Regions from separate parts of the Vibrio sp. 2132-1 genome, predicted to be linked through region 1. Evidence: riboswitches for the same ligand, from Rfam matches in the RefSeq annotation. Region 1 holds a riboswitch; each other region holds the start of a gene.
What was found. A riboswitch is a leader RNA that binds a small molecule or an ion and turns the genes downstream of it on or off. The one in region 1 is predicted to bind thiamine pyrophosphate.
Positions count from the first base shown of each region.

Region 2: linked by a shared signal. The riboswitch ahead of thiC (phosphomethylpyrimidine synthase ThiC) and the one ahead of thiD (bifunctional hydroxymethylpyrimidine kinase/phosphomethylpyrimidine kinase) in region 1 are both predicted to bind thiamine pyrophosphate.
Region 3: linked by a shared signal. The riboswitch ahead of thiB (thiamine ABC transporter substrate binding subunit) and the one ahead of thiD (bifunctional hydroxymethylpyrimidine kinase/phosphomethylpyrimidine kinase) in region 1 are both predicted to bind thiamine pyrophosphate.

Region 1 covers NZ_JAWPON010000015.1:120,173-124,456, forward strand. The annotation lists gene R8N47_RS17445 (ABC transporter permease) at 1-396, opposite strand, end outside; gene R8N47_RS17450 (ABC transporter ATP-binding protein) at 389-1,144, opposite strand; gene thiD (bifunctional hydroxymethylpyrimidine kinase/phosphomethylpyrimidine kinase) at 1,134-1,991, opposite strand; TPP riboswitch at 2,089-2,196, opposite strand; gene R8N47_RS17460 (TldD/PmbA family protein) at 2,508-3,893, shown strand; gene R8N47_RS17465 (TldD/PmbA family protein) at 3,893-4,284, shown strand, end outside.
Region 2 covers NZ_JAWPON010000026.1:33,478-37,761, forward strand. The annotation lists gene R8N47_RS21705 (thiamine phosphate synthase) at 1-294, opposite strand, end outside; gene thiC (phosphomethylpyrimidine synthase ThiC) at 294-2,234, opposite strand; TPP riboswitch at 2,398-2,496, opposite strand; gene crcB (fluoride efflux transporter CrcB) at 2,557-2,940, opposite strand; gene R8N47_RS21720 (multicopper oxidase family protein) at 3,064-4,284, opposite strand, start outside.
Region 3 covers NZ_JAWPON010000008.1:4,481-8,764, reverse strand. The annotation lists gene thiP (thiamine/thiamine pyrophosphate ABC transporter permease ThiP) at 1-1,012, opposite strand, end outside; gene thiB (thiamine ABC transporter substrate binding subunit) at 1,054-2,046, opposite strand; TPP riboswitch at 2,119-2,255, opposite strand; gene R8N47_RS10490 (flavin prenyltransferase UbiX) at 2,293-2,931, opposite strand; gene mpl (UDP-N-acetylmuramate:L-alanyl-gamma-D-glutamyl-meso-diaminopimelate ligase) at 2,937-4,284, opposite strand, start outside.

The DNA.
Region 1 (4,284 bases):
ACCCAGCCAAAGCATGAGCACTGGCGCGATGGCGAACACAGGGATCGCTTGGCTAGCAATCAGAATAGGCAATAACCAACGCTTCAGCGGCTCGAACATCAGCATTTGCAATGCGAACAGCAAACCCATCGATAATCCAAGCGCCAAGCCAAATAAGATCTCTTGCGCGGTAACCCAAGTATGTTTGAGCAGGACATCGTAACGAGTGACCAATCTATCCAGCACTTCAATTGGTGAAGGTAAGATGAAGCTTGGCATGTCGAATATCACCACGACCAACTGCCACAATCCCAAGATCACCGCTGTGCTGATAACTAAGCGCAGAGCCGGATGGGTCACGCGTTCTTTTTTACTAATACGTGCCGAAACGGAGTTGTACTGAGTCATATCACTCATAGTCTTTCTCCAATTGATCCAAAATCGCTTGTTGAAGCGCGGCGCACTCTCCATCGAGAACTCGGGGCGGCTTGGAGTCTGGAACGACCAAGTGCTGAGCTTGCGCAGGTGTGCCTTGCAACACATAGAGTTGGTGAGCTAATCGCACCGCTTCTTGTGGGTCGTGGGTAATCAGAACAACCGTCTTATCTTTCAGCAATTCGGCAGACAAGGTTTGCAACTTATGACGAGTAACCGCGTCCAGTGCAGAGAAAGGCTCATCCATCAGAACTAGAGGCTTGTCTTGCATCAGAGTGCGAGCAAGGGCAACACGTTGTCTCATGCCGCCAGAGAGCTGAGCTGGCTTAGCATCCGCGTAATCGGCGAGTCCCACTTGGCTTAGTAAAATCAGTGCACGTTGTCTATTTTTCTCTGGTGCTTGCTCTTGAGAAAATCGAGAACTGAGGCAGACGTTGTCTAACACATTCAACCACGGTAGCAATAAATCCTGCTGAGCCATGTAAGCGATACGGTCATGCAGTGCAGCGCCATCCGTTGTGATGAGTTCGCCATGCCAGTCAACTTGGTCATCCAGCAGGCCAGCTAAGTAACGCAATATTGTGGTTTTCCCGCAGCCACTTCGTCCGAGTAATACCGTCCATTTACCGACGGGAATGGTCATGTTCATTCCTGCTAAAGTCGGTGTTTGGCTATCTTTGTATCGCAGACTAGCATCGGAAAGCTGAATGCCAATCGCGTTAGCGAACATAAGTATGGCCCGCAAAAAAGTGGTTCACAGGGCCATGGCCTTTACCTACATCCAATTCATCAGCGTGTGCGATAGCTTGGCTGATGTACTGCTTACCCAGGTGCACCGCTTTGTGTAGGTTGTTGCCTTGGCCAAGATAAGACGCGATAGCAGAAGACAGCGTGCAGCCTGTGCCATGAGTGTTTTTGGTTGGAAAGCGTTTAGCGCTGATTAACTCGGCACTGTCTTGCATGATAAGCAGATCGTTGCTGTTTTCATTTTCTTCAAGGTGACCGCCTTTGAGCAGAATAGCTTTGGCGCCAAGCGCACGAAGGTCGGTAATCATATCGTTCATTTCAGATTCTGATTGAGGCATTGGCTTACCCGTCAATGCTGCGCCTTCGGGTAGGTTAGGGGTAATGATGTCTGCGAGCGGAATCAATTCTTCTTTTAAAGTGCTGATTGCCGACTGTTCCAGTAATAGATCACCGCTAGTGGCCACCATTACAGGGTCAATCACGAGGTGTTTTGGCTGGTATTGCTTAATTTTGTCTGCAACGACTTTGATGATGTTGGAATCGGCCAGCATGCCCACTTTGACTGCAACGATGTTGAGGTCGGTAAATACTGCATCAAGTTGGCTCTCTACATGGTCGAGAGGAATGGGGAAAATCGCAGAAACGCCTTGGGTATTTTGCGAAGTAATCGCCGTGATTACCGAGCAAGCAAAACTGCCGGTTGCGGACATCGCTTTGATGTCGGCTTGAATACCTGCACCGCCACCACTGTCTGAGCCCGCGATGGTCAATACGATAGGGGTAGGCAAGGCTGGCGTGTGATGTGAATGAGGTTGTGATTGCTGCGTCATGGTCGCTCCTACTACAAGACGTATAGGAACTGACTTTGACCGTTGCAGATAGATCGATTTTTCGATCGCTATCGCTTACCTAAGAGGGGCGACGAAAGGCAAAGTGTGCATAGTTCCCTACGTCAGTGCTAACTGAATCAGGTTCAACGGGTCTCGAATTTCGATCTCAGCCAACACTTGTCGTGTGGCCCCCCGACTATTTCGTTCGGATGATAGCAGGACCATTGCGGAAGGGATACGTTTTTTGAGCGTAATTATAATGAGTATTCAATTATGCGAGGTGAGTGATAAAGTAAGCACCTAAATGGTTTGCTGTGTGGAATTTACTAGTGCAACGCTCTGGTGAATGAGCAGAACCTGAAATATTTAATAAATAATCGTGGTCTCGTTAAGCAAGGATTAGCACAAAACAAGGTTAAAAAACTGTTAAAATTTAACGTGTTGCCAATTTAACTTTGTTGAACTTTTTCACAGTTAATTAGGAAGGCTAAGACGATCATCGAGCAAGGAGACTTCATGCTTAATTCTGTAACAGCGAAGTCAGTGATCGATCATGCACTCTTTTTGGGGGCTGATTTCGCTGAACTATTCGTTGAACATCACCAAACCAACACTGTCCAGATCTCATCTGGTGAAGTGGATAAGGTTAACTCGGGTATCGATTTTGGTATCGGTATTCGTCTTTTTTTCGGTCATAAGGTGCTTTACGGTTACACCAACAGCACAGATGAAGCCGAACTAAAGCGCGTAACCTCGCTGCTTGCTGCAAAAGACAAGCGTGAGCAAATCGCGTCAGCGGGTTCTTTGAATTTGAACCGCTACCCAATCCAACATGGTTGCCGCATGTCGCTAAGTAAGGATGCTAACCTAGATTCAAAAATCGCGTTTCTATTGAAAGTTGACCAAGCCGCACGTGCTGAGAGTGAGCATATCAGCCAGTTTATTGGCAGCGTTCTTCAGCGCGAGCAACAAGTGTCTATCTTCAACTCAGAAGGTCTACACGTTGACGATACTCGCCACTACATTCGTGTTGCTGGTAACACTGTCGCGCAAAAAGGTAATGAGCAGTCTTCTGGTATGGAAGGTCCTGGCGCTCTTGCTGGTTGGGAATTCAGTGAACAGCTTGATGCCAAAGAGCTAGGTCAAACTATCGCGCAGCAAGCGTTAGTAAAACTTGGCGCGGATGCTTGTCCATCGGGTGAAATGCCGGTGGTGATTGGTAACGGCTTTGGCGGCGTTATCTTCCATGAAGCATGTGGTCACTTGCTAGAAACCACTTCAGTTGCGAAGAAAGCATCAGTCTTCCACGACAAGATGGGCGAAATGGTTGCTCACACCGCAGTGAATGCAGTCGATGATGGCACCATGACCAACGAATGGGGCTCGATTCACATTGATGATGAAGGTATGAAGACTCAGCGCACTCAACTGATCAAAGACGGTAAGCTAACCAGCTTCATGGTCGATAAAATGGGTGGCATGAAGACAGGTTATGAGCCTACGGGTTCTGGTCGTCGTCAAAACTACAAGTTCGCACCAACCTCGCGCATGCGTAACACCTTTATCGAAGAGGGCGAGCATTCACTTAATGACATGCTGGCAGGCATCGAACGTGGTATCTATGCGAAGAAGATGGGCGGTGGCTCTGTTCAACCGGGTACGGGGGAGTTTAACTTTGCTGTTCGTGAAGCCTACCTCATTGAAAATGGCAAAATCACCAAGCCTCTGAAAACAGCAACGCTGATCAGCACGGGTCCAAAAGTGTTGAAAGAAATCAGCATGGTCGGCAAAGACATGGCGCTTGCGCCGGGCATGTGTGGTTCCGTGAGTGGTTCAGTACCAACAACTGTCGGTCAGCCAACGCTGAAAGTAGATAACATTCTGGTAGGAGGCGGTAACTAATGAGCCAAGAACAACACATTCTTAATGCGGTTGATTACGTCCTATCAGAAGCAAAACGCCAAGGTGCAGAAGCGGACGTCATTGTAAACCGTAACAGTAGCTTTTCTTTGAAAGCGAACCAAGGAAAGCTGGATGAGTACAAAGTAAGCTCAAGCCAAGTGCTGGGTGTTCGTGTTGTGAAAGATGCGCGTGTTGCAACGAGCTATTCTGAGTCATTAGAACAACCAAGCTTAGATTTGATGCTGACTAATGCACTGCAAAGCGCTCGTTTTTCCAAGCAAGATGAACATCAGACCATTAGTTGTGTGAACAGCCAAATCACGACTGACGTGGCTGAGATTGCTCAAGAAGACACAACTTCGGTTGATGAAAAAATTGAACTGTCTCTCGC
Region 2 (4,284 bases), on a different contig from region 1:
ATCAGCAATGCCAATATAAATCGCTTTCGACGGTTGCTTAGCACACGCTTCTACCGACAAAGCAGAACGGTAATAGAGAGTAAATGAACACTCAGGCTCAAAGTTATGTCCACCAATAAGGTCAGTCGTTATATGTGTAATCTGTTGGTCGCGAACAAGCTGAATAGATTGAGTTGGGCTCACACCCAACTCAATGTCTTCGATGCTAAAACCCTGTTCTTTCGCCAACAACAAACATTGCTGAACTAAACCTGTCAGTTCAATCAATGATGACGGAATAAGGATTTTGCTCATTAGTCACTTACCTCGGCATGTGCTGCTGGGTGGTATAGCTCGGAGCCTGACTCTCTAAATTCTTGCGATTTCTGACGCATCCCCTCAAGAGGATCATCCAGCATTTTGATCGAGATAGCTTGGTCCGCAGCAACTTGCTCAGTGTCTTTCGCATATTCTCGAACCTCTTGCGAAATCTTCATCGAGCAGAACTTTGGTCCGCACATCGAACAGAAGTGAGCGACTTTTCCAGACTCTTGAGGCAAGGTTTCATCATGGAAAGCACGCGCGGTATCTGGGTCGAGCGACAAGTTGAATTGGTCTTCCCAACGGAACTCGAAGCGAGCTTTAGAAAGCGCGTTATCACGAACTTGTGCACCAGGGTGTCCCTTCGCTAAATCAGCGGCGTGCGCAGCAAGCTTGTAAGTGATCATGCCTACTTTCACGTCTTCTTTGTTTGGTAAACCGAGGTGCTCTTTCGGAGTTACGTAGCAAAGCATTGCACAGCCATACCAACCAATCATGGCAGCGCCGATGCCTGAAGTAATATGGTCGTAACCAGGAGCGACGTCTGTCGTCAATGGACCAAGGGTATAGAAAGGAGCCTCATGACAGTGCTCTAACTGCTCTTCCATGTTCTCTTTGATCATATGCATTGGAACATGACCAGGACCTTCGATAATTACTTGTACGTCGTATTCCCACGCAATCTTGGTTAACTCACCAAGGGTACGAAGCTCTGCAAATTGCGCTTCGTCGTTAGCATCGGCCACCGAGCCAGGACGCAGACCATCACCGAGAGAAAGTGCCACATCATACTTAGCACAGATTTCACAGATCTCTCGGAAGTGGGTATATAAGAAGCTTTCTTGGTGATGCGCTAAACACCATTTCGCAATGATAGAACCACCACGAGAGACGATACCAGTAACGCGTTTTGCAGTCATTGGCACATAACGAAGTAGTAAACCGGCATGGATAGTAAAGTAGTCAACGCCCTGCTCTGCTTGCTCAATCAGGGTATCGCGCATCACTTCCCAGTTAAGGTTTTCAGCAACACCATTCACTTTCTCAAGCGCTTGGTACATTGGCACGGTACCGATCGGAACCGGACTGTTACGTAGAATCCACTCGCGAGTTTCGTGGATGTTACGTCCAGTAGAAAGATCCATTACGGTATCTCCACCCCAACGCGTTGCCCATACTAACTTTTCTACTTCTTCCTCAATCGAAGAAGTGACCGATGAGTTACCGATGTTGGCGTTCACTTTGACCAAAAAGTTACGTCCAATGATCATTGGTTCGGATTCTGGGTGGTTAATATTTGAAGGGATAATAGCGCGACCTTCGGCGACTTCTTTACGCACGAATTCGGCGGTAATATCTTTTGGTAGGTTCGCTCCGAAGCTTTGACCCGGATGCTGTTGATTCAGCACTTCATCGCGATACTTGGCACGCCCCATGTTTTCACGCAGCGCGATATATTCCATTTCTGGGGTAATAATACCTTTGCGAGCATAGTGCAATTGAGTCACACAATGGCCATCTTTGGCACGTCGAATACGTGGTAGATTACCGTAACGAAGACCGTCTAGTGTTTCGTCTTCTAAGCGTTCTTTGGTGTACACCGAGCTTACTTCATCAAGTAGCTCAGTATCGGCGCGCTCTTCAATCCACCCTTCTCTCAGCTTAGGTAAGCCGTTATAGAGGTCTATGGTGTGCTCTGGATCTGTGTATACACCCGACGTATCGTAAACGCGTACTGGCTCATTAGGTTCGAATATAGGCGCTTCTTTTGTGCCTCCAATAAGGCTATCAGCGAGTGATATTTCACGCATTGGCACACGAATATCTGGACGTGAGCCTTCTACGTAGACTTTGCTTGAATTGGGGTACGGTTGTACCGAGAGTGTATCAATGAACTGTTTTGCTTCCAGTCTCGCTTGTTTGCGACTCGACATAGCATTTTTCCTTGCTTTGTTATACTAGATAAAAAGTAATTGGATAAAAATGCTTGGCGGATAGATGCGACAAGAGGAGTCAAATTAAGGCTAGTTAAAGCTTACGATATTTGCCTGTAACAACATTCGACTTTTGATAGATCAACCAGAAAGAACTCCGGTGTGAATATCTTCTCTTGTTCCCTTCGCAGATTCTAATCTGATCAGGTTCAACGGATCCCGAATTAACGGTCTCAGCCTTATGGCACTCCGACAAGTGATGTCAGTATATAAAAACGGCTTGGTGAAACCAAGCCGACCTGTTCAATTTTTAACTACTTTGCTAGCTGCGCATCAATAATTGAAAGCCTATCCACGCCGCTGAAATACTTAACACGACATTCAACAATACGTTCAACCCCATCTTAAAGAAAGCGCCCTGCTGCATAAGCAAAACATTATCCATCGAGAAGGTGGAAAACGTCGTTAGTGCGCCTAAAAAACCCAAGCCAATCACTTGTCGCCAAGGTTCCGTTGCCAAAAGTTCATTATCGAAAGCTGCTATCAATAAGCCCATCATAAATGAGCCAACAACGTTAACGGTTAACGTACCATATGGAAAACCACGCCCCAATAAAATGACACAAAGTTCAGAAATTAAGTAACGAGAACATGCACCAAATGCACCACCCAATGCAATAAAACCCAAAACGGATAGTTGTCCCATAATTCCCCCAGAAAAGTTAATGGAGACATTGTAATCAAATTTACGGCAATAGTGATTATACAATCTTAGAATTCAGCAAATTATAGCGCTTAAAACTTATCAAGATTTAAAAAGTTACAGGAGTCACTTTACTTCAATATAACCCATCAACCCCGTCTTCATGTGTTCGATCACATGACAATGGTACATCCAACGTCCAGGGTTATCTGCAACAAATGCCGCTTTCGCACTGCCGTTTTTTCCAAGCAAGACCGTATCGGTATGAAACGGTTCGTCGAGTTTTTTTCCATCTAACTCAAGAACCGTAAATGTGTGTCCATGAAGGTGAATAGGATGATGATATTGGGTGACGTTCTTTAGGTTGAAGATATAGGTTTTTCCCATCTCCAATGTTGAAAGGGGCGCTGGAATATTATCTTTGCTCATTCCCTCCCAAGCCCGTTTGTTCATCAGCCAGAATTTAGGTATCGCTTTGCCCGATTTATCAGCAGGAGTGATCGCCCCCTCCCACTCAAACACATAATCGATTTGCTCTGCATTTTTCAAATCGAGAGCTGGCACAGGGTTGAGAGGTAATAAAGGCAGTTTCTGGTTGTTCGACAGGTCAGACTCAACAACGTCAAACTCGCACAAAAGGAATGGGAAGCGTCCTTTCATTTGACGCACATAAACACGTTTTCCAGCCTTTGGAGCAATCAATCCGATATCTAACCTCATTCCCGGACCAATTTTGTGCTGAGTGAGCTTATAAGGCGTTTTAACAGGGTTACCATCAATAGCAATAACCCAAGCCTCTGCGCCTTCTATAGCGATCGGGTAAGTAATGGTGTTATCGACATTAGCAATTCTTAATCGTGTGGTAGCATTCTGCTTCAGCGTATAAACAGGTTCATGCACACCATTGACGCTACTCCACTCTCCGGGAGTCCCCATACGAGCGCTCAAGCGCGGCACCATAAGGTTCTTCCACTGACCTTGTTTGTCTAAGTGCCAATGCTTGAGGACGACTTCATGCTCTTCATCAAACTGAACAGGCTCTGCCTCTTCAACGACAATTAGCCCGACTAAGCCCTTACCAAGCTGCTTCACACTATTCATATGTGGGTGATACCAAAATGTGCCCGCATCTGGTGGTGTAAATTCATAAACGAATGTTTCACCTGGCATGATAGGCTGCTGGCTCAAGAAAGGTACACCATCCATTTCAATAGGGATTCGCAAGCCATGCCAGTGGATTGTAGTCGGCTCTGAAAGCTTGTTAGTAAACCGAATTATAACTTTCTCGCCTTGGCGACAACGAATCACAGGCGCTGGAATCGAACCATTAAATGCGAGTACGTCTGT
Region 3 (4,284 bases), on a different contig from region 1:
CAAGCGCGCTAGCGACACAGGCGACTTTGAGGGAGTTCAATAGCGCAGACCAAAAACGCTCATCGGTTAATACTGTCCAAACTTGTTGGTTGATGCCACTCAGTAACACCATCAATAACGGCGGTATTACCAGTAAAAAGGCACCTATGATCCAAAAGCTATCCCAAGCTTTTGACCACCCATGATCCTTCGTTAAATATTGCTGTACCGATGTGCTTCCAGCACTGATAGAAACAGGCCTTGTTAACTTCTGCACTCCAATAGCAAGCAGTCCACATAACAGCATCTGCCACAGCGCCAATAACGCCCCAGCTTGTAAATCAAAATCAAACTTAATCGCTTGGTAAATGGCCAATTCAATGGTGGTGGATTTTGGCCCGCCCCCCAACGCCATTACAGTGGCAAAACTGGTAAAGCACAACATAAACACCAACCCACAAACGTGGGGAAGCTGCTGCCTTAAACGCGGCCATTCTACCCAGCGAAACTTATCCCAATGGCTCATCCCAAGATGCGCGCAAAGCTTATGCTGCTCGGCAGGAATAGACTCCAAGGCTTGCAGAAGCAATCGTGCCGCGTAAGGTAAATTAAAGAACACATGGGCGAGTAAAATGCCGTTCAAACCGTAAATAGAGAATGGCAGTTTAGTGTCGAAACTTTGCAACCACTGCGCCAACAAACCACTGTTGCCATAAATCGCTAACAGCCCAAAAACACCAACCAAAACCGGCAAAACCAGTGTCGATGCAAACAGCTTAAGCAGTAATGATTTACCAATAAATTGGCGACGCGAAAGTGCGTGCGCTACTGGAATGGCAAAGCCAACACTGAGCAATGTGGAAAGAAACGCTTGGTAGAAACTGAACTTGGTGACATGTTGATAGTACGGGTCGCCCCATACCACAGACACATCAAGTGAAGGGGCTTGAACAATCAAAGCACCTAGGGCAGAAATAACAAAGGTCGCGATGATCATCGCGACCCCTAAACCTATTTTTGGAACAGAATTCAAAGGTAAAACCTATCTCATTCAGATGAGGATGGAAACGTCAGCTAAAACGTCAATGCGCTTTGCCATTCGCGAATCCAAGACTTACGCATTTTTGCCACTTCATCAGCACTAAAGCTCAACGACTTGCTTGGAACACTCAAAGTTTCAAAACCTTTAGGTAACTCAACGTCAGTGACTGGGTACATCCAGTTACCCGTTGGCATCGCCGATTGGAACTCATCACTTAAAATGAAACTCATAAATTGATCAGCAAGTTCTGAATTTTTTGCCCCTTTCACTTTAGCGGCTACTTCAACTTGCATGTAGTGGCCTTCAGCAAAATTCGCCGTAGCAAACTTCGAATCGTTTTCCGCAATTAAGTGGTACGCAGGTGAAGTGGTGTAAGAAAGCACTAAATCGGACTCACCATTGAGGAACATAGAATACGCCTCAGACCAACCTTTCGTGACCGTTACGGTTTTGCTCGCTAGCTTCTGCCACGCTTGCGTCACATCGTCGCCATAAATAGATTTCATCCATAGCATTAAGCCTTGGCCCGGCGTTGAAGTCCGCGGATCTTGGTAAATCACTTTCAGATCGTTGCGCGTTTCCACCAGCTCTTTCATGCTTTTCGGCGGATTAGCCAGTTTCTCTTTGTTGTACACAAACGCGAAGTAGCCGTAATCGTACGGTACAAACGTCGTGTCACTCCAACCGTTTGGTAACACTGTGTTAGCCGTATCCACATTGTGCTCGGCAAGCAGATCGGTTTTCTTCGCTTCTGCCATCAGATTGTTATCCAAACCTAATACGATGTCCGCTTTGCTATTACCGCCTTCAAGACGAAGACGATTCAGAATCGACACACCATCGTCCAACGCTACGAAGTTAACGTCACAGCCACATTTTGCTTCAAAAGCTTGCTCGATTTTAGGACCCGGCCCCCAATCTGCGGCAAAAGAGTCGTAGGTATAGATGGTTAATGTGTTTTCAGCGGCAAACGCTGAAGTAGAGGTGATTGCAGCTAGGGCAATCAGATTTAGAGTGGGTTTCACTGCTCGCTCTCCATGAGTATTTCAGAGAAATAAGTTGAGCGGCACAGGGTTTGAGGCGGCTATTAAGGACTTCCAATATCCAGACTCAATTCCTACGCCAGCATTATCTGGTTCAGGTAATACGGGTCCCTAGTTAAACACTTAGGTCTCAGCGCCCCAATGCATTGATTGACTCAATGCTAAATGGGTTTGCTCCCCGATGAGTTGGATGGATTGTAAAGGTATTTGAGTGGTTACACAATCAGCTCACGAGCGCTGGTCATAACCCCAACGAGGCACCAAACCTTGCTCAATACCTAAGTGGTCAAGAATTCTCGCCACCATAAAATCCACTAAGTCTTCAATACTCTTTGGCTGATGATAGAAGCCTGGAGCTGCTGGCATGATGGTGACGCCCATTTGCGACAGTTTGTGCATGTTCTCCAGATGTAGCGTTGAAAATGGTGTTTCGCGAACCACGAGCAACAGCTGCCCGCGCTCTTTCATTACCACATCAGCGGCCCGCTCGATCAAGTTATCTGACATACCATGCGCAATCGCTGCAACGCTTCCCGCAGAACATGGGCAAACCACCATTTGCTTTGGTGCAGCAGAACCAGACGCAACCGGTGAGAACCAGTCATCTTTACCGCAAACGGTGATGTTATCGGGATTGCAGTTCAGGTGCTCTACTAATGCTTGCTGCGCCGCTTCTGGGCCACTTGGTAGCTTAAGATTATGCTCGGTTGCCATCACAACACGAGCCGCCGAAGAAATCAGAACGTAGACATGATAATCCGCCGCAACCAAGCATTCTAAAAGACGAAGGCCGTAGGGAGCACCAGAAGCACCCGTTAATGCCAACGTGATGGCTTTTTTGTGAGAGGGTTGTGTTTTGTTTTGCATATCAATCAGGCTTTTTGTTTTAACTGCTCAAGAAGTTTTCCGTGAATACCACCAAAGCCACCGTTACTCATGACTAGAATTTGGTCACCTGGTCGCGCACGTTCGACGATCTTGGCTACAAAGTTATCTATATCGGCATCGACAAACGCTGGCTGTTTGCATTGGTCGGCAATGTCTTGCACAGACCACTCGATATTATCTGGCTGGAACAAGAAGACTTCATCTGCACTGTGTAGTGACTCTGCAAGTGTGTTGTTGTGTACACCACGCTTCATGGTGGCAGACCGCGGCTCTAACACAGCAAGGATGCGTTTTTCACCTACCTTGTTACGCAAACCACCGACAGTAAGTTCAATTGCCGTTGGGTGATGCGCAAAATCATCGTAAACCGTCACACCTTGTTCTTCACCTTTCAGCTCTAAACGGCGCTTGGTATTGATGAAACGCCCTAATGCCTGGCAAGCAAGATCCGGAGTGACTCCAACATGTCGTGCAGCAGCGATTGCCATCAGCGCATTATCCACATTGTGGTCACCCACCAAATTCCATTCGACGGTACCAACCTTCTCGCCTTGCAACGCAACGTCAAATTTTGAGCCATCAAGCACTAATTTGTGCGCTTGCCAGTCACCATTCTCACCAGAGAACTGTTTTTCAGTCCAGCAGCCACGCTCTAATACATCCGCTAACGCCTGATCTTTTCTCGGCGCTAAGATCAATCCATTGCCCGGTACAGTTCGCACTAAATGATGGAATTGGCGCTTGATCGCTTCTAGATCATCGAAGATATCAGCATGATCAAACTCAAGGTTATTCATGATTAAAGTGCGAGGATGGTAATGCACAAACTTAGAACGCTTATCGAAAAAAGCACTGTCATATTCGTCCGCTTCAACGACAAAAAACATACTTTCACCCAAACGAGCAGACACTCCGAAGTTACCGAGTACCCCACCGACTAAGAAACCCGGTTGATAACCACAATCTTCAAGTATCCAAGCAAGCATGCTCGACGTGGTCGTTTTCCCATGTGTACCCGATACCGCCAATACCCAACGATCATGCAGCAAAAACTCGTTGAGCCACTGCGGGCCAGAGGTGTAACGCATGTTAGTGTTGAGCACATGCTCGACACAAGGGTTGCCACGGCTCATCGCATTACCAATCACCACAAGATCTGGTTGAGGGTCGAGTTGAGACGGGTCAAAGCCTTCAATAATTTCAATACCTTGAGACTCAAGCAGTGTGCTCATTGGCGGATAAACGTTGGCATCAGAACCAGTGACTTTATGTCCTAATTGGCGCGCTAGAATCGCTGCGCCGCCCATAAATGTGCCACAGATACCCAAGATA